4 regions of the Thalassolituus sp. ST750PaO-4 genome follow, and region 4 is predicted to be linked to each of the others. Evidence: predicted binding sites of a transcription regulator. Region 4 holds the regulator's gene; each other region holds the start of a gene.
What was found. The regulator FNR, encoded in region 4, switches genes on or off when oxygen is low (the NO sensors DNR and NnrR bind a similar motif). The targets are predictions, from matches to a motif close to TTGATNTANATCAA.
Positions count from the first base shown of each region.

Region 1: the regulator FNR is predicted to act here: its motif matches at 1,139-1,152, upstream of HUF18_RS06730 (bacteriohemerythrin).
Region 2: the regulator FNR is predicted to act here: its motif matches at 2,686-2,699, upstream of HUF18_RS04290 (M43 family zinc metalloprotease).
Region 3: the regulator FNR is predicted to act here: its motif matches at 2,727-2,740, upstream of ccoM (cytochrome c oxidase subunit CcoM).

Region 1 covers NZ_JABVCB010000007.1:187,132-191,791, forward strand. The annotation lists gene HUF18_RS06725 (Tim44 domain-containing protein) at 100-960, opposite strand; gene HUF18_RS06730 (bacteriohemerythrin) at 1,226-1,696, shown strand; gene HUF18_RS06735 (SLC13 family permease) at 1,774-3,132, opposite strand; gene HUF18_RS06740 (M15 family metallopeptidase) at 3,294-3,980, opposite strand; gene HUF18_RS06745 (EF-hand domain-containing protein) at 4,130-4,519, opposite strand.
Region 2 covers NZ_JABVCB010000005.1:396,764-401,423, reverse strand. The annotation lists gene HUF18_RS04300 (ParA family protein) at 1-593, shown strand, start outside; gene HUF18_RS04295 (ParB/RepB/Spo0J family partition protein) at 619-1,524, shown strand; gene HUF18_RS04290 (M43 family zinc metalloprotease) at 1,526-2,452, opposite strand; gene HUF18_RS04285 (F0F1 ATP synthase subunit I) at 2,825-3,193, shown strand; gene atpB (F0F1 ATP synthase subunit A) at 3,217-4,116, shown strand; gene atpE (F0F1 ATP synthase subunit C) at 4,167-4,394, shown strand; gene HUF18_RS04270 (F0F1 ATP synthase subunit B) at 4,446-4,660, shown strand, end outside.
Region 3 covers NZ_JABVCB010000008.1:285,938-290,597, forward strand. The annotation lists gene HUF18_RS10760 (FecR family protein) at 1-1,085, opposite strand, end outside; gene HUF18_RS10765 (tetratricopeptide repeat protein) at 1,097-2,548, opposite strand; gene ccoM (cytochrome c oxidase subunit CcoM) at 2,899-3,018, shown strand; gene HUF18_RS10770 (septal ring lytic transglycosylase RlpA family protein) at 3,121-3,894, opposite strand; gene mltB (lytic murein transglycosylase B) at 3,891-4,660, opposite strand, start outside.
Region 4 covers NZ_JABVCB010000012.1:52,541-57,200, forward strand. The annotation lists gene ttcA (tRNA 2-thiocytidine(32) synthetase TtcA) at 1-413, opposite strand, end outside; gene HUF18_RS13385 (hypothetical protein) at 537-1,031, opposite strand; gene fnr (fumarate/nitrate reduction transcriptional regulator Fnr) at 1,304-2,071, opposite strand; gene HUF18_RS13395 (sulfite exporter TauE/SafE family protein) at 2,157-2,819, opposite strand; gene ccoS (cbb3-type cytochrome oxidase assembly protein CcoS) at 2,816-3,010, opposite strand; gene HUF18_RS13405 (heavy metal translocating P-type ATPase) at 3,014-4,660, opposite strand, start outside.

The sequences.
Region 1 (4,660 bases), on a different contig from region 4:
GTGCGGGCGGCCATAAAAAACAGGGCAGCACATTGTGCTGCCCTGTTTCTGTCATGCTAAAAAGCATTTGCCGGTGTTCCGGCAAAATAACCGCGACGGTTATTCGGCCTGAATGCCCACAATTAACCATGGCGCGTTGTCTTTGCTCAGATCGCGCTCCAGATGCCAGATATCAAAAATACCGTCTTCGGATTTTTCCAGCAGGTCGCGTACGCGGCCTTTAAACAGCAGGCTGATTTCGGCGTTGTCTCCGGCCTGACCGGCGGCGACGATTTCGGCGCTTAAATCCAGCACTTCGGTTTGTGGTGGCACCATCATGCGGTTGCGCTGGTTGGCGAGGGCGGCATACAGGCCCGGGCTGACGTATTCAGCGATGGTGTCGAGGTTGCCCTGATTCCAGGCTTCCTGCACTTCACGGTAGTGCTGTAAGGCGCCGTCGATAAAGGCTTGCTGATCAAAACCTGCTGGCAGATCAATGCTGGCTTCGGTAGCAAAAGCGGCGCTGTTGCCAGAGGCCGGAGCAGCACCGCTGTCGGCCAGGTTGCCCATATCGAAGCTCTGACGTTGCTGGGTAGCATTACCGGCAGCGGAATAAGCACTCTGTGGCGCATTGTGCTGAGCGGCGCGGCCACGTAACAGCTTAAACAGAACAAAGCCAACCAGCGCCAGCAGCAGAATATCCATCATCTGAATGCCTTCAAACGCGCCGCTGCCCAGCAGGTAGGCGAACAGACCACCGGCCAGAAGGCCGCCCAGCAGGCCTTTACCCAGGCCACTGCCCGGACGGGCGCTATTGGCTGGCTGCTGTTTCTGGGTCTGATCCGGGGTGGCTTTTTTCTGCTGGAAAGGTACAGATTTGGTTTTGCCAAAACCACCGGAGCCAAAGCGTGCCGCATCTGCGGTGCTGGCGAGTCCGAAGGTAAGCATCAGGGCGGTGAACAGGGTCCAGAAGGCTTTCATAGTATCCTCGTTGTATTTTTATGCCGGTCTTTCTGCATAGTGTTTCCGCAGAAAAGCCATTTTCAGGCATGCATCATAGGGCAGTGAGAAGGGGGCGTCATGCAGGGAATTGGCAGGAATCGTAAATGTGATGGACGTTTTATTTTGCGTGAATTTAACCATTCAAAGTGTGTGTGAATTGATTCAGGTCAATTTCTGATCAGGCCATTTCTCTAGACTCGCCGGAGTCTATTAATAAAAACAACAGCGACAGGATGTTCCGGCTATGGATATGTATGAGTGGACCGCTGACCTTAATCTGGGAATTGAGGTAATTGATGCTCAGCATCGGCAGATTGTGCAGTACATCAATGATCTGACCCATGCTATTGGTTCTGAAGATGTTGATGAAGTCTTTGATGTTATGGAGCGCCTGCGCGACTACACCCTTGACCATTTTGCCTTTGAAGAGCAATTAATGAATCAGGCGGGCTATGTTTTGCTGAGTGCTCACCAGATGGTGCATCGCCGCTTTGAAGATAAAATTTCCCGTATGCAGGAAGAGCTGACCAGCGGTCGTGATCCTTTTGGTATCGCCCGCCGGGTACGTACTTCATTAATGGCGTGGCTTATTCAGCATATCCGCCACGAAGATGTTGATTATGTGCCGGTGGTAAAAAAAGTACTGAAACGGGAAGAAGGCTGGATTAACTCGGCCTTAAAGCGGATTTTTGGTAACAACACCTCCAACGCCTGATCATACTCTCTGGCATAAAAAACGGCTGACGCTTTTGGCGGACAGCCGTTTTTTTATACGTTTTTACGGGCTTGTATTTACCAGAACAACCAGGCGAACAGGGTCAGTACAATAATACAGGCCAGGTTCAGCCAGATGCCTGCTCGCATCATTTCGCTTTGCTGCACATAACCGCTGCCAAACACGATGGCATTGGGCGGCGTGGCGACCGGCAGCATAAAGGCGCAGGATGCGGCGATAGCAATCAGTGCCGACAGAATAACCGGTGATACACCCAGACTGTCAGCAATGGCCGCAAACACCGGTACTAACAGTGCGGCGCTGGCGGTGTTGCTGGCAAACTCGGTAAGAAACACCACGAAGGTCACAATACTCAGCAGTGCTACGAGAGTGCCGCCGGAGTGAAGAAAATCGCCGATACTGTGCGCCAGAAATTCACTGGTGCCGGTGGTTTTTAAAATTGCGCTGAGGCACAGACCACCACCGAACAATAACAGCACACTCCAGTCGGTGGTTTTTTCAATGTCTTTCCAGGTTACAACGCCGCTGACTGCGAGTGCGATTATTGCGCTGATGCCAATAACGCTATCAAACGAGGCAAGGCCACCAAGCCAGGAGTTTAACGGCGCACTGAATATCCAGCACAGTACGGTCAGGGTAAAAATGGCGAGGGTAATACGTTTGTTGTTATCCCAGACCAGAGTACTTTTCTGCACGCTGAAGCGTTGGTTCAGATCGGGCTTAAGTACCCAGTACAGTACGCCGACAGCAACCGGCAGCAGAACCAGCGTAACCGGCAGCGCCAGTTTCATCCAATCCACAAATGTCATGCCATTTTGTGCCGCTGCAATGGCATTCGGCGGGCTGCCAACCAGTGTGGCAATACCGCCAATACTGGCGCAGTAGGCAACGCCGAGCAGGGTAAATACATAGGTGCGGTGATGTTTTTCCCGGTCAAGCTGGCTGAGCATACCCAGCACCAACGGCAGCATCATGGCAGCCGTTGCTGTGTTACTGACCCACATCGACAGGCCGGCCGATACGGCAAACATCATCAGTACCGCAATGACCAGACGGCCACGGGCAATATTCAGTACTTTATTGGCGATAGCTCGGTCGAGTTCCTGAGCATGCAGTGCTGAAGCCAGGGCAAAGCCGCCGAGAAACAAAAAGATAATAGGGTCGGCAAAGTTACCCAGTGCCTGGGGTGTTTTAAAAATGCCGAAACCGACGGCCAGAATGGGTACCAGTAATGCGGTTACCGATACATGAATGGCTTCGGTCAGCCACAGCACGGCAACAAACACCAGAATACTCAGCCCGGTGACCACCGCCGGAGCAAAGGGCAGGGTTTTGAGTAACAGCGCAAACAGCAGAATGTCGGCACCTAAAATCAGCGGCCCACGCCAGCGCCGGAAAAAAACGGAAGAAAACATACCCCTACCTTTATTAATGGTAATAGACCAGCATACTGCGTGGCTCGGGCGGCTGCCAGTCGGGTTTATAAGAAGGGGCGCTAGGTATAAATACGGTAACAGGCGGCAGGTTTTAGTCTGATATGAGTAAAACCATGCTGCCGTGCGGAGTCTTTAGCGGTTTACTCTTCTGTGTATTCTGCTGTTGGCAGAAAATCAAAATACTGATCGGGGTAGGGTTCATCGGCAAGAGTAAAGTGCCACCACTCTTCCCGCACACCTGTAAAACCGTGGCGACGCATAACACTCTGCAGTAAATCGCGGTTGGCGCGCTGGACTGGGCTGACGTCCGCCGACTCCGGCCAGGATTGCGGGCCAAAGAAATCAAAGATGGTACCCATATCCAGCTCCCGACCGTCGTTGTCGGTCAGTGTCAGGTCCGCGGTACTGCCGCGCGAGTGCGAGGAGTGGCTGAACAGATAACCCTGTTCAAACAGTTGTGGTTTTTCCAGTGAGGGATAAAAGCGGTCTTTGGTGCGGAAGTCTTCGGCACGGCTGGCCCAGCGTAAAAAATGGTCGACCGCACGTTGCGGACGATAAGCATCAAAGATTTTTAAGCGCAGGTTTTGCTGACGGAGTTCTGCTGCCACATTGGCCAGAGCTTCTGCCGCCGGACGGCTGAGCAATGCACAGGCCTGCTGGTAACCATCCACCACAGCACCAATAAAGTTATCGTAACCGGCGTATTTCAGGTCGATCAGAATGTCAGGAATATGCTGGTCGAGGCGCACAAAGGATGGCCGTAACTCATGTGCAGAAAGTGGTGGCTGGTGGTTTGCGGAGGAATTGCCATTCTGGGGCTGAGGCATTGTTGCGTGTCGCGGCTGTTGAGGTAATGGCTGCAGTGTAACGCTTTTTCTGCCCGTTGACTGTTCAGCTTATGTATAAGCCGGATAAGCGCTGGTCGCGTCTTGTGTTAATCGGAGCAGGCGGCTTTTATCTGCCGCCTGCCTGCGGACTACTGCTGCATATTTTTCTTATGCATGTTCTGCATATTCATCATTTGATCTTTACGCATATCCATCATTTCCTGCTGATGCTGCATTTGGCCATTCTTCAGCTCATCGGCGCTCAGCTTACCGTCGTTATTGGTATCAAACTGGCTGAACATGGGGCGGTTAGCGGCGCCTTTCATCGGCATACCGGCGGCAGAGTTGTTTTGCATGCGTTTGTCATGGGCGGCATTGAATTCGGCTTCAGAAATACTGCCGTTTTTATCGGTGTCGTAATCGCTGAAGGCCATAGGCCCACGGGCAGGAACATCGGCGGCCTGAGCACCAGTGCTCAGTAAAAATGATACGGAAAAAAAGACGGATAAGACGGGTAGGGCAATATGACGTGTTTTCATGGGAGCCTCCTTTAAGGGCTGCAAACACAGGTGATACCTGTTTACTGTAGCGCTATGACGGAGACATGATCACGACTCAGATCAATAAATGATCAGCAGGTGGCTGCACCGTGAAAAGCGGTTATTAGCGTTCACGGCACA
Region 2 (4,660 bases), on a different contig from region 4:
TGACCGGCAAATGCCGCACCGCCGCCGCGATTCAGAAAACCGAAGCGACGGCCGGCTTTGATCTGCTGCCGGCCAATGGCGATTTAACCGCTGCCGAAGTGGAGCTGATGGATCTGCCACGGCGCGAAAGCCGCCTGCGTGAGTCGCTGGCTGAAATACGCCCGGATTACGACTACATCCTGATCGACTGCCCGCCGTCATTGAATATGCTGACGGTCAACGCGCTGGTGGCGGCTCAGGGAGTACTTATCCCGATGCAGTGCGAGTACTACGCGCTGGAAGGTCTGAGTGCTCTGATGCAGACCATTGAGTCGATCAAGGCGACTTCTAATCCGAAACTGGAAATCGAAGGTCTGCTGCGCACCATGTACGATCCGCGTAACAGCCTCACCGTTGATGTTTCGACCCAGTTGATCAGCCATTTCGGCGACCGGGTGTATGGCACTGTGATTCCGCGCAATGTGCGTCTGGCCGAAGCGCCAAGCCACGGCGTGCCGGTGCTGAGTTATGACAAATCCTCGCGTGGTGCGGTTGCTTATCTGGCCCTGGCCGGAGAAATGAACCGCCGCACCCGTCAGGCCGCGACGGCCTGAAAGCTGAATAAGGTTATCTGAACGCATGACAAAGAAAAAACGCGGCCTTGGCCGTGGCCTCGACGCCCTGCTGACCAGCTCGCGGGCGGCTGCCGTCGCCACTCAGCCGGACAACGCAGAGAACATTGAAAGCAACCTGCCGGCAGAAGCCGGTGAATTGCGTCACCTGCCGGTCGAGTGGATTCAGCCGGGCCAGTATCAGCCGCGCAAAGACATTCAGCCGGAAGCACTGGAAGAACTGGCGGCCTCTATTAAGGCGCAGGGTCTGATGCAGCCGATTGTGGTGCGTCCGCTGACCAGTGCCGACGATCGTTTTGAAATCATTGCCGGTGAGCGCCGCTGGCGCGCCTGCCAGCTGGCGCAGCTCGATACCGTTCCGGCTTTGATTCGTGACGTAGCCGACGATGCTGCCATTGCCATGGCGCTGATTGAGAATATTCAGCGTGAAAACCTGAATCCGATGGAAGAAGCGGCGGCTCTGCACCGCCTGCAGCACGAGTTTGAACTGACGCAGATGGAAGTCGCTGAAGCCGTAGGTAAAAACCGCGCCACCGTTGCCAACCTGCTGCGTCTGATGAACCTGAACGAAGACGTAAAGCGCCTGCTCGAACACGGCGATATCGAAATGGGCCATGCCCGCGCCTTGCTCGGCTTAAGTGGTGGCCAACAGAGCGAAGCCGCGGCGCAGGTTGTCAGCCGTACGCTGACTGTACGCCAGACCGAAGCGCTGGTGCGTCATCTGCAGGAAGGCAAAAGCGCAGATAAAACCGCCAGCAAACCCAACCCGGATATTCAGCGTCTGGAGCGTTTACTGGGCGATCGTCTGGGCGCCAAAGTCGCCATCAAGCACAGTGCCAAAGGCAAAGGCCAGCTGGTGATTAACTACACCAATCTGGATGAGCTGGACGGCATTCTGGCGCATATCAAGTAAGTTACTGCGCGGAGGCATTGCGGCTGTTCAGCAGCAGTGAATGCCTCACTCCCCCTTCTTCTAATACCGACCAGATCGCAGCTTTCTGACCCTGACTGAACATCAGCAGGCTCTCGTCACGGGCCAGTGACATATAGTTCATAAACATATCGGCGCTGCCGCAGGTTGAACTCGGGTGGGAGGGGTTCAGGCCGCCGTAATTACTGCTGCTCAGTGGTGTATCACTGATGCCGTCATCAACGTTACAGCTCTCCTGCTCACCGGCGATGTGTTTCAGCCCCAGCCAGTGGCCGACTTCGTGGGCGGTGGTTTTGCCCAGATGCAGCCCCTGCTCCAGTGGCGGTTCTGTGCCAAAAGCCAAGGTGGCGATAAGCACACCATCTTCTTCCGCCGGGTCGCCGGGCAGGCTGGCGCGTCCGGCCAGCCCAACTTTGCCATGGTGGTCGCGCATATCACTGACCCAGATATTGAGATAGCGCTCCCGTGGCCAGGGGTCTTTACCACCTAAAGCGCTGTAATGCAGATAGCGATAACCCCAGCGGTATTCCTCCGGTGCCAGCTCAATATTCTGCGTGGTGCGGGTAATGCCGGTGGTTGGTTGCCCCTGCGGGTCGGTCGTGGCCAGTTCAAAGCGGATCTGCATATCGGCGATAAATGGCTGAAACTCTGCCGGCACCTGGCTCAGGTCATCATTCTGGCGGTTGAATGCACGGTTCAGTGCGGCTATCTGCGAGTGAACTTTAGCGACGCTGATACGGCTGTCATCAGACGCGGGATGCTCCATGACATGAACCACCACCGGGATGGTCAGGCCGGCGACAGGCGTGTCGGGGTTTTCTGGCTGTGGCGTAGGGCTCTGGGATGAGTTATTGTCGCCGCCGCAGGCACTGAGCAGCGATAGCAGCAGTAAGAGGATTCCCTTCTTCATTGGTTGTTCCGGACAAAAGCAAAAGGGGCAGCCTATGCGTGTGAAGGGCGAATGCAAATGGCTATTGATAGAACTCTGTGTACCCTTCGGAGGCATAAACGTCAGGATGCCACGGGGCGTCTGAGAGTGGCGCTCAGGCAGCATTAAGTAAGTCATCACTTTCTTACGTAAGCCTGACAAATCCTGACGTTGGGACTCGCGCAGCTCAAACTGGCGCGGGATTCAGCCTTTGCCTGACCTGCATCATACCTATTGGTCGAATTATTCTCGTTTTGCCCCCCGGTTTCGGTTGAAGCTGAAGGGTCGAGCCAATATAATCACCGCGCCTTAAAATAGGCTGTTGCAGATTTTTGACCAATTGTGGGGCTAAGGATGACAGGCATACCGCGTCCTCCGGCCTACCGGATCGTGATTTTACAACTGATCCTGACGGTTCTGGCCGCATTGGTTGCCTGGTTGCATAGCGATGTAGCCGCCAAGTCGGCATTGTTGGGGGGCTTAACCTGCGCCCTGCCTAATGCGTACTTTGTCTGGCGTGCGTTCCGTTATAGCGGAGCCCGGTCTTCTGTACAGATCGTACAGTCGTTTTACCAGGGGGAATCCTGGAAATTTGTGCTGACGGCGCTGAGTTTTGCTGTGATTTTTCAGCGCGTCGAGCCTCTGAATGTTCTGGCACTGTTTGCTGCGTTCATAACAGTGCAGCTGGGCCATCTGGCCGCAGCAAAGATAGCTAATTTATAAACCTTTGGAATTGAGAGTGAACAATGGCTGGTAACTCCCAAGAGTATATCTCGCACCATTTAACCAATCTGACCTACGGCAAACTGCCTGCTGGTTATGTTCGTCATAATGCGGATGGTACTGAAACTGAACTGACTGAAGCGACCTGGACTATGGCTCACAGCGGCCAGGAAGCAGCAGATATGGGCTTTTCTGCGGTACACGTGGATTCCCTTGGCTGGTCTTTCGGTCTCGGCGCCATGCTGATGTTTTTGTTCTGGCGTGCTGCCAAAAAGGCCACCACTGCGGTGCCTACCGGCTTCCAGAACTTCGTGGAAATGATCGTCGAGTTTATCGACAACACCGTTAAAGAAGCATTCCATGGCAAAAATGCACTGGTTGCGCCTCTTTCCCTGACTATTTTTACCTGGGTCTTCATGATGAACTTCATGGATTTGATCCCGGTTGACGTGCTGCCAACCATTTTTGGTGCTTTGGGCGTTCACTACATGAAGGTTGTTCCTTCTACTGACGTGAATATCACCCTGGGTATGGCTCTGACTGTTTTTGCCATGATGATTTTCTACTCCATCAAGGTTAAAGGTATCGGCGGTTTTGTGGGCGAGCTGACGCTGCACCCATTCAATGCGAAAAACCCTGTTGTCCAGGCGCTGTTCATTCCGGTTAACTTCTTCCTGGAATCGATCGCACTGATCGCTAAGCCGATCTCTCTGGCACTGCGTTTGTTCGGTAACATGTATGCCGGTGAGATGATCTTCATCTTGATCGCGCTGATGTTCTCTGCTGGTGCTTTCCTCGGTCTGCTGGGCGGTGTCCTGCAGTGGGCCTGGGCTGTTTTCCACATTTTGGTGATCACACTGCAAGCGTTCATTTTCATGATGTTGACCATCGTGTATCTGAGCATGGCGCACGAAGATCATTAATTTTTTTAACCCTTAACTCACTAACTTAACTTCTATATTTGGAGATAACTATGGAACAAGGTCTGGTATTCCTGGCTGCGGCTCTGATGATCGGTCTGGGTGCTCTGGGCACAGCAATCGGTTTTGGTCTGCTGGGTGGTCGTCTGCTGGAAGGTACTGCTCGTCAGCCTGAACTGGGTCCAATGCTGCAAGGTAAAATGTTCCTGATCGCTGGTCTGTTGGACGCCGTGCCAATGATCGGTGTTGGTCTGGGTCTGTACCTGATGTTCGCTGCCTAAGGGTTCATGTAACAACGAACTTCCTTAATCAATGAACATGAGGGCTCTGGCGTGAACATTAACGCGACTCTGATCGGCCAGATCATCACTTTCGCTATCTTCGTGTGGTTCTGCATGAAGTTTGTATGGCCTCACCTGCTGGGTGCTATGCAAGAACGCGAAAAGAAAATTGCCGATGGTCTGGACGCAGCTAACCGTGCCGAACGTGACCTGGAACTGGCTCAAGAAAAAGCCGCTTCCCAGCTGCGTGAAAGTAAAGAAAAAGC
Region 3 (4,660 bases), on a different contig from region 4:
AATGTACTGTCGGTTGTGCCACTGTAACGGGTGATATCAATACCGTTATTGTCGTCGACGGATACAAACACCGGCTCGCCACGCTCGTCACGGAAAGCGGATACAGGAATTGCTTTGCCATTAACAATAATGCTGCCGACGCTGGTACTGGTGAGAAAGGCGGTGAATTCTTCCGAACTCAGGCGCAGATCCGGTGAGGTGATCACAGGACCGCCGTCGCCACCATCACCACCGTCTCCACCATCAGGAGGGGTGTTATCAATCAGATTACCGGCTTCTTTCAAGGTATCTTCATGACCACTGTCGGCATCCTGATCAAGAGGTGGCGGAACTTTGTTATCGCCGCTGGTGTTATTCAGTACCGTTGTAGCCGGGCTGGTAGTGGCTGTTCCGGGAGGTGGTGTGCTGCCATCCGGATTTTCTGAACCGGTTGTACTCATGCTGTCTGGTATGACGTCAGAATCTGCATTATCCAGTGCCTGCGGTGCTTCCAGCATTCCCTGAAAGCCAGTGTTACCCAGTACGCCAAAGTTGAAATCAGCATTCTGACCAAGATTAAAATCGCCCTGATCTGAGGACAGCGTAATGCCTCCTTTCCAGACTCCCGCCATCAGCTGGCCTTTGGCCAGTAAGGCGCTGTAGAGCGTGCCACGGATACCGATGCTGGCAACGGGGGTGTCGACCCGGTAAGCCTCTTTATTGCCTTTGCCAATACTGCCGGTCAGGGTGCGGAACCCACCTTCCACCAGTTCCATCAGCACCTTGCCCCCTTTGCCATCGGCATCGGCCTGCTGGTAGGCATGAATACTGAGCTGGCTGTTTTCCTGCAGAGCCAGCAGGGCGTTATCGATAAAGCGGATCTGTACGCGGCTGCCGGTACCGGTACGAATGGTGTCGCTGGGGTAAATTTCATCGCGGCGCTTCAGATTGCGGCTGCTGCCATCGGCTGCCTGCGCAGTGACATCGCCTTTTACCATGATTATGTGGCCGGCCAGTTCGGCTGCGCGGGCTGAGTTCAGTGTGAACATCATCAGCAGAATAACCATTGCCTGAAACAGGCAGGCTGAACGTGTAATCCGGTGCATGATGGCCTCCATCAGAATGTCCAGTTGATGCCCGCTTCGAGCAGCGTGCGGTCATATTCGTACAAGGGGAGATTGCTGTTGTAACGGACCTGGCTGGCCTGGGTGTAAAGGGTCAGGGCTGGTAACAGGGTATAGCCGTAGCCCAGTACCAGCTGGATCATTTGCTCGGCACGGGTTTCGCCGGCGGCGAGCAGGTTGTCTGCCGGAAATGCCCCCTGAAACTGGTAGTCGCGCAGAATCAGGCTGGCATACAGACTGCTGTGAATGTTCAGCAGTTGCTGAGCACTCAGGTTAATACCCTGCGTGTCCCGTGCCTGATACTCCTGTTCGCCGTCATCGGTGGCCAGCACCAGTGCAAACTGGGCTGAGAGCGATCCGGCTGAAAAAGCGGCACCCGCCTGAAGTTCGGCCTGCAGCAGGTCGAGATCATCATTGAGCTTATTGTCCTGGCTACTCAGTGTCAGACGGGTCTGACTCTGCCATTCGCTGGCCAGCTGGTAGTTCCATTCCAGATTCGCCGACAGGTCTGACAGCAGATCATCCCGGCCCAGCCAATAGTGGCTGTAACGACCGCCAAGCCGCAGATTGTGACGTCCACGGACCATCCGCATACCGCCGCTGGCGTAGAGGTTATCCAGATCAAACAGATCATCGGCGGCGTTGTCTTTGCGGCTGGCTCCTAACTGCAGGTCGATGGCGCTGCGCTGTGTCAGTGGGCTGATATAACTGCCCTGGGCCCGCAGCTGATAGTAGCCACTGCCTTTAGCGCGCTGATCACGGCTCAGGCGCGCGGTCAGCAGGCCGTCGAGCAGGTCGACCTCATTGAGATCAGTGGCGGTATTGTAGTTGGAGTCATAACCGCCGCTGGCGGAGACAAAACCTCCCCAGGCAGGCATCACGCTCTGGCGCTGCTCCTGAATACGTTGCAGGAACTGTGCAATGGTCTCCCGGACCTGGGCAGGCGGGTTGGTACTCTGAACCCGGCTGAACTCCTGCTCGGCAGCATCGTGATTACCAAGGTAATAGTAAGCACGTGCTAACTCCAGACGGTAGCGGGCAACTGCCGGGTAGTTGCTGCTGAGGCGCTCGAAGCCGAATAAGGCTTCATTGAAATATCCAAGCTGGGCAGCGCTGAATGCGTAATAAAAATCGAATGACGGGTCGCCTTCGTAAAGGCTGAGCAGTGGTTGTGCCAGTTGATAGGCGCTCTGGTAGTCCTGCTGCCGGATCAGTTGTGACAGTTGCTGATTGGTTCGTGCCAGTGTTGTGGTATCTGCTTCGGGCGCTGCACCTGGTGTAACAGGCGTTAGGGCTGGTGTGGCTTGGTCTGCCGGAACTTCTGCCGTTGCCTCTGTCACAGAGGACGTTCCGGCGGCGGGTTGTTCTTCCGCCTGCAGCAGGGCCGCAGAGAACAATGATCCGCACAGCAGCAGTGAAGCAGCTTGTGTAATTGGTCCTTTCACCTTGCTCAGTCCTTTATGGTCGCCGGTTTACATAGTGTGCACTGACTGACGATAAATACCAATAATTGCGCAGTGTCTGTCTGCTGCATGGCTGCAAGGGATCTGCGCAGGATTGTTGATGCTCAGCATGTTCAGGTAGCAAGGTTTACACCATTAGTCATAATAACTGTATGGTTATTTGATGTGCATCAAGCTCCGTATCAACCTCTTTCAGGGGCGATTTTTTCGTTGATTTACATCAATTCTGCCTTCCGGCCCCTTGCTAAAGTGACTTCATACCAAGCGCAATGAAGCAGCCAACGCAGCCATTGCCGCTTCGAACTGCACGGCTTAACTGAGAGGTGAGCACTATGTTTATGGATGAAGTTGTATTTTCCGGCCTGATTATTGTTGCCCTGACCTGCGCCTTCTTTGGCGGCGTTTACTGGGCTGTTAAGAAAGACATCGAAAAACACGGTACTGGTGAATAAGCCGGGCCAACACGCTTTAGTTTTACTGTTTCTGCGCTGAGTACCTTGCCTCTGGGCCTGACGTTGATCGTCATGGCCCCTTTTTTTGTCTCTTTGTTGTGATCAGTTCAGCTGGTGAGCAGCCAGCAGCAGTGGCTGGCGGATATTCAGCTGATTAAGCCGGTCCAGTACGGCCTGCAGATCATCGCCCTCGGGCACTGGTCCGATTCGCACTTTATGTAAACCGGCTCCGCCATCCTGAGTGCTGATGCTGACCGGCCAGGTCATGGGCGCCAGTGAGCGCTGCAGGCTGGCCTGCAGCCGTTGCGCGGCGGCGGCATCTGACAACGCGCTGACCTGCACCCAGCGTACGCTGTGGGCATGGGGTGGGGTGACAACTTCAACATCAACCACGGCCGTGCCCATTTTATTGATGCCAAGGCGAACGGCAGCAGCATAGGACAGATCAATAATCCGGCCTTCGTGGAACGGCCCGCGGTCATTGACCCGCACGATAATGGATTTGCCGTTATCAACCCGGGTAACACGGACATAGCTGGGCAGAGGCAGGGTTTTGTGGGCGGCGCTGAACTGATAAACGTCGTAAATTTCGCCGTTTGAGGTGCGGTGACCATGAAATTTCATACCGTACCAGGAAGCAATACCGCGTTCTTTGTAGTTATCGGCTTTGTCCATCACCTGATATTCCTTGCCGAATACCTGGTAGCTGCGCGGATTACCCATGCTGCTGCGGGGCTCTGCTTTAGGTTCCGGTTCCGGCAGATTGTGGATATCGGCAACGGTTGCCGGAGTGAAGTCGTTGGCGTGCTGATAACGCGAGGTCGCACAGCCTGCCAGCACCAGTGTCAGTGCCAGCAGAAGGGTAACCGCTCTCAACGCAGCGCCTCACTCAACTGATAGACGGCCATGGCATACATGCGGCTGTGGTTGTAGCGGGTGATAACATAAAAATTGTGCTCACCGAGCCAGAATTCTGCACCGACTTTTCCCTGCAGACGGATCAGGTTCGCGGGGCGGTCTTCGGCGACTTTGTTGGTCGGTTCCACGCCCAGTGCTTTTAATTCGGCAACGGTCCATTTGGGTTTGAGGCTGTCGTTGATGATTTCTTCATAGTCTTTACCGCTGACCCGAACGCGTTGGGTTACGGCTTCACCGGTGCGCCAGCCGTGGCGTTTGAAGTAGTTGGCGACGCTGAAAATCGCATCCGCAGGATTCCCCCACAGATCACGCTTACCGTCTTTGTCGGCATCAACGGCGTAGTTCAGAAAACTGGTAGGAATAAACTGGCCATAACCCATCGCCCCGGCATACGAACCTTTGACACTGGCCGGGTCGATTTTTTCATCGCGGGCGAGAGCAAAGAAGGCTTTTAATTCGCGCCAGAACAGCGGCCGCTGCGGATAGTCAAAGGCCAGTGTGGCGAGGGAATCGAGTACGCGATAATTTCCCTGACGGGTTCCATAAAACGTTTCTACGCCGATGATGGCAGCAATAATGTGTTTATCAACACCGAATTTTTGTTCGGCCTGTTGCAGCAGCTCGGCATGTTCCTGCAAAAATGCTTTACCGGCAGATATGCGTTTTGAGGTCAGGAATATATCCTGATATTCGTCCCACTCTTTTACTTTTTCGGCCGGACGGG
Region 4 (4,660 bases):
CTCTCGGCAAAGCCATACAGAGTGCCACGACGCAGGCGAGAGCACAGGCTGCAGGTGGTTTTACCTTCCGGAATAATTTCTTTCACTACGCTGTAGGTATCTTTCTCGACGATGTGATACTCAATACCCAGCTGGCTCAGATACTCCGGCAGCACATGTTCAGGAAATCCGGGCTGCTTCTGATCCATATTCACCGCCACGATATCAAAGTGAATCGGTGCGCTTTTCTGCAGACTCAGCAGAATATCGAGCATGGTGTACGAATCTTTACCGCCGGACAGGCAAACCATGACCTTATCGCCGTCTTCGATCATGCGGTAGTCTTCGATGGCCTTGCCGACATTGCGGCGCAGGCGCTTCTGCAGTTTGTTGAACTCGAGTTGCTCTTTGCGCTCGGCAGCGGATTCGATCATAAAAACACCCTGAATAATTGCGCCCGCTTTATAGCAGAATGCATCGGGTGAAGGAACCGCCTGCGCAGGTCAGGCAGTTAAAAAGGAATGTTGTTCGGGGACTTTGAGAAAAGGTACGCCTGCTCAGGCTGCACGGTTGAGCAGGGCGGTGGCTGTACCGAGACTGGCGCAGAACTCTTCAATGCTGACACCGCTGCGGGGATGGTAAAAACGTTTCCACAGACGTGCGAGCTGTTCTGCGGTTGCATCGGCGGGCAGAACAAAATCATCATTGCGGGCATAGATAAACCAGGCAATGGCGGTGGCATAAGACAGGTTGGTGGTCAGCTCGGCATGGGGGTGACTGAGAAAATCATGCTGGCTGGCAAGGCCGCGCACGGTGCTGGCCAGTTCCGGCTGTTGCGCCAGATAAGCGTCCCATACATGGCGGTGGGTCAGGCTGTGAATGCGGTAAATGCCGAGAGCCCGTTGACCGGCGGCTTTGAGGTGCGATCCAAGAGCCGATTCCTGAGCCGCAGTTGCCAGCAGCAGGGTGCTGGCCATCGGGTTACTAACCCCGATACGTTGCAGGGTTGGCTGGATTACCCAGCGGGTCAGTTCATTTGCGCAGATGCCCATGGTCACCTCCTTATACGTCATATCGGCTGAATGACGCTGTTTCTGCAATCTTAGATCAGATTATTTTATCTGCTGCGGTTTTATACCAATTGCCAATAGATAGCCTGGATACCGGCGCCAGAAAAATAACGTCTGTTCAGCCTTTATTCTGGTAAAAGCATTTCCCGTACCAGAGGGCGTTGCATGAGTGTTCATAAGCAGAAAACAGGCATAAGAGGGCAGGCATAAAAAAACCGGCCTCTGGCCGGTTTTTTTGCTTACGGGTGAGCGGCTTACTCTTGCGGGTGAGCGGCACACTCTTTTTCAGTATTCAGGCCGGCCAGTTCATACAGCATATCGGGGTCCTGCAGAATCACTTCTTTCCCCTGGGTTTCGATCAGACCGTTTTTCTGGAAGCGGGTAAACACGCGGCTGATGGTTTCTACCGCGAGGCCCAGATAGTTACTGATATCCACCCGCGACATCGGCAGGCGGAAATGACTGGCCGAGAAACCACGACGGGAATAACGCTGGGAAATATCAATCAGGAAAGAGGCCACGCGCTCTTCGGCGTTTTTCTTGCTGAGCAGCAACATCATGTTCTGATCATGACGGATTTCGGTGCCCATTGTACGCATCAGCTGCTTACGCAGATCCGGCAGGTCATCGGCCAGACTGTCGAGTTGCTGCAGCGGAATTTCACAGACGGTGGTGGTTTCCAGCGCTTTGGCGGTTAACGGATAGTTGCCGTTATCGTAACCGGCCAGGCCAACCAGCTCAGAGGCCAGGTGAAAACCGGTAATCTGTTCTTCACCGTTACTCGCCAGAGTGTAGGTTTTCAGGGCTCCGGTGCGTACGGCAAATACGGATTGAAACGCTTCGCCCTGCTGGAACAGCAGCTGACCTTTCTGGATCGGACGGCCACGGCGGATGATATCGTCGAGGCGCTCCATATCGGAATCGTTCAGGGACAATGGCAGACACAACGCATTCAGTGAGCAGGTCTGGCAGTGTGGTTGAGTGCCCCGCAGTGGAGCAGGCGCAACATGTGTCGTTTTCATGACTGATTCCTGAGTGAAACCCCGGTGTCGGAGTAAGTAACAAGTGCAGCAGTTGCGGCTATGTTCGGCATTAGCGCGCGATCTGTCAAGAAAGTAACCAGACCGATGCTGCCGTCCACAAACCAAATCCGATCAGTAATCCCCCGGCAACCTGACGCACGCGGTTGTTGCTCAGAAACGGCGTCAGTACATTGGCCGCCAGTGTGCTGGCAAACAGGGCAGGCAGGGTACCCAGACCAAAGGCGAACATCGCGGCGGCTCCCAGCAAAGGCTGGCCATTTGCGGCAACCCAGCTCAGCGTGCTGTAAATCAGGCCGCAGGGCAACCAGCCCCAGAGCATGCCCAGCCACAGACGATCTATCGCACGCGGAGATTGCATAAAACGGCGGGTCAGAGGCTGCAGGTATTTCCAGATTCCCTGGCCCAGTTGCTCAATACGGGTCAGCATCAGTGACCAGCGGGCAATATAGAGCCCCATCAGTATCAGCATCAGCGCGGCCAGTGTCCGCAAGATCAGCATCAGCCACTGGTGCTGGCTCTGCAGCCACAGACCTGCGCTGGCGACTATCAGCCCGGCGATGCTGTAGCTCAGTATGCGCCCGGTGTTAAACAGCAGCGTCACCCGGACACGCTGAGTTCCGGCGCTGCTGCCAATAGCCGCAGCAATACCACCGCACATCACCAGGCAGTGGCTGGAGCCAAACAACCCCAGCAGAAACGCAGTCAGCAGCGACAGGGGTTCAATCATGGCTTGTCAGATGGGGTTTGTTCGCTGTCGTCCTGACGGCGACTTATCGGCTCATCGTCATCAAACAGAATGCGGTGGGCGGGGGACTCCATGTCTTCAAACTGGCCGCTCTTCACCGCCCAGAAAAAGATCAGCACGGCAATGCCGATCAGCAGTAAAGACAGCGGTACCAGGATGTAAATGATATCCATCGATCAAACCTCAGAGGAGTCAGGAGCCGGCAGGCGATTCAGGCGCAGGGCGTTGGTGACCACCAGTAACGAACTGAATGACATGCCAATCGCAGCGGCCCAGGGCGGAACAAAACCTGCCGCTGCCACCGGTAATGCGATGAGATTGTACAGCAAAGCCCAGCCGATGTTCTGAGCAATAATACGGCGTGTCTTGGTGGCTCCATCCAGAGCGGTCAGTAAGGTTTCCAGACGACCGTTGGTAAGCATGGCATCGGCGTTGGTCTTAGCCAGATCGGTGGCTTCGTTAACGGCCAGAGCAATATCAGCACCGGCCAGTACCGGCACATCGTTAATGCCGTCGCCGACCATCATGACCCGCTCACCGGCCTGCTGCCAGGCGCGCACTGCGGCCAGTTTCTGTTCCGGTGAGACGCCGGTCTGCAGGTCGGTAATGCCCAGTGCATCCGCCACCACCTGACCGGATGCGCCGGGGTCGCCGGTCAGCAGAGACACGGCGATACCGCGTTGTTGAAGTCCGCTGACAATTGACGCAGCGTTGCGGCGCAGGCTGTCATTCAGGCGCACCCAGGCCAGCGGTTGCTGATCACTGGCGAGCAACAGCCACTGGCCAGCGGCCTTGTTGTCGGGCTCCGTCAGGGGGGCAGCTGGCCAGGCATAATCGGCGCGGCCAAAGCGCAGAGTGTGCCCGTTCCACTGGCCGCTGATGCCCTGGCCGGCGGTTTGTTCGGTGTTCTCTACGGCAGCCGCTTTTATGGTGCGGAAGGCACGGGCAATCGGATGGGTTGAGTGTTTCTCAAGGCCGGCGATCAGGGCCAGCAGCTGAGCTTCATCCAGATCCGCCAGAGGTTCGACCTGCTCCAGGGTTAGTTTGCCCTGGGTCAGGGTGCCGGTTTTATCGAACACCACACGGTTAATCTGTGGCAGAACTTCCAGCACATGGCCTTTGCTGATTAACAATCCGCGTTCGCGCAGTGCGGCCGTGGCGGCTGTCAGAGCCGTTGGCGTAGCCAGTGACAGGGCGCAGGGGCAGGTTACAACCAGCACGCTGAGGGCGATGAAAAAGGCGTGTTCATCGCCTTGCAGCCACCAGAAGGTGAAGACCGAGCTGGAGATGATCAGCACCGCCGCAACAAAGTGGCTGGCAATTTTGTCGGCCAGCAGCGCAGCGCGCGGTTTTTCCTGCTGGGCGCGGTCCATCAGACGCATGATGGTCGATAATTGCGCTTCGGCGCCGGTCGCGGTGACCTTCATCAGCAGCGGGCTTTCAACGTTAAACGTACCGCCGATCAGGCGATCACCGGCTTTCTTGCTGATCGGCAGGTATTCGCCGGTCAGTGCGGCTTCATCAACCGAGCTGCGGCCTTCGATCACCACTCCGTCAGCGGGAATGGCATGGCCGGGTTTCAGACGCAGCACGTCACCAATACGGATGTCTTCACTGGCAATAACCTGCTCAACACCGTCGTCACCAACCTTTAACGCAATATTGGGCAGCAGCGTCAGCAGATTATTACCGGCTTTCCCCATCCGGTGACGGGCGCGCATTTCGAGAAAACGGCCAAGCAGCAGGAAGAAAGTGAACATACAGACCGAGTCAAAATACACCTCGACGCCCTGATTCATGGTGCTCCAGATGCTCGAACAGAA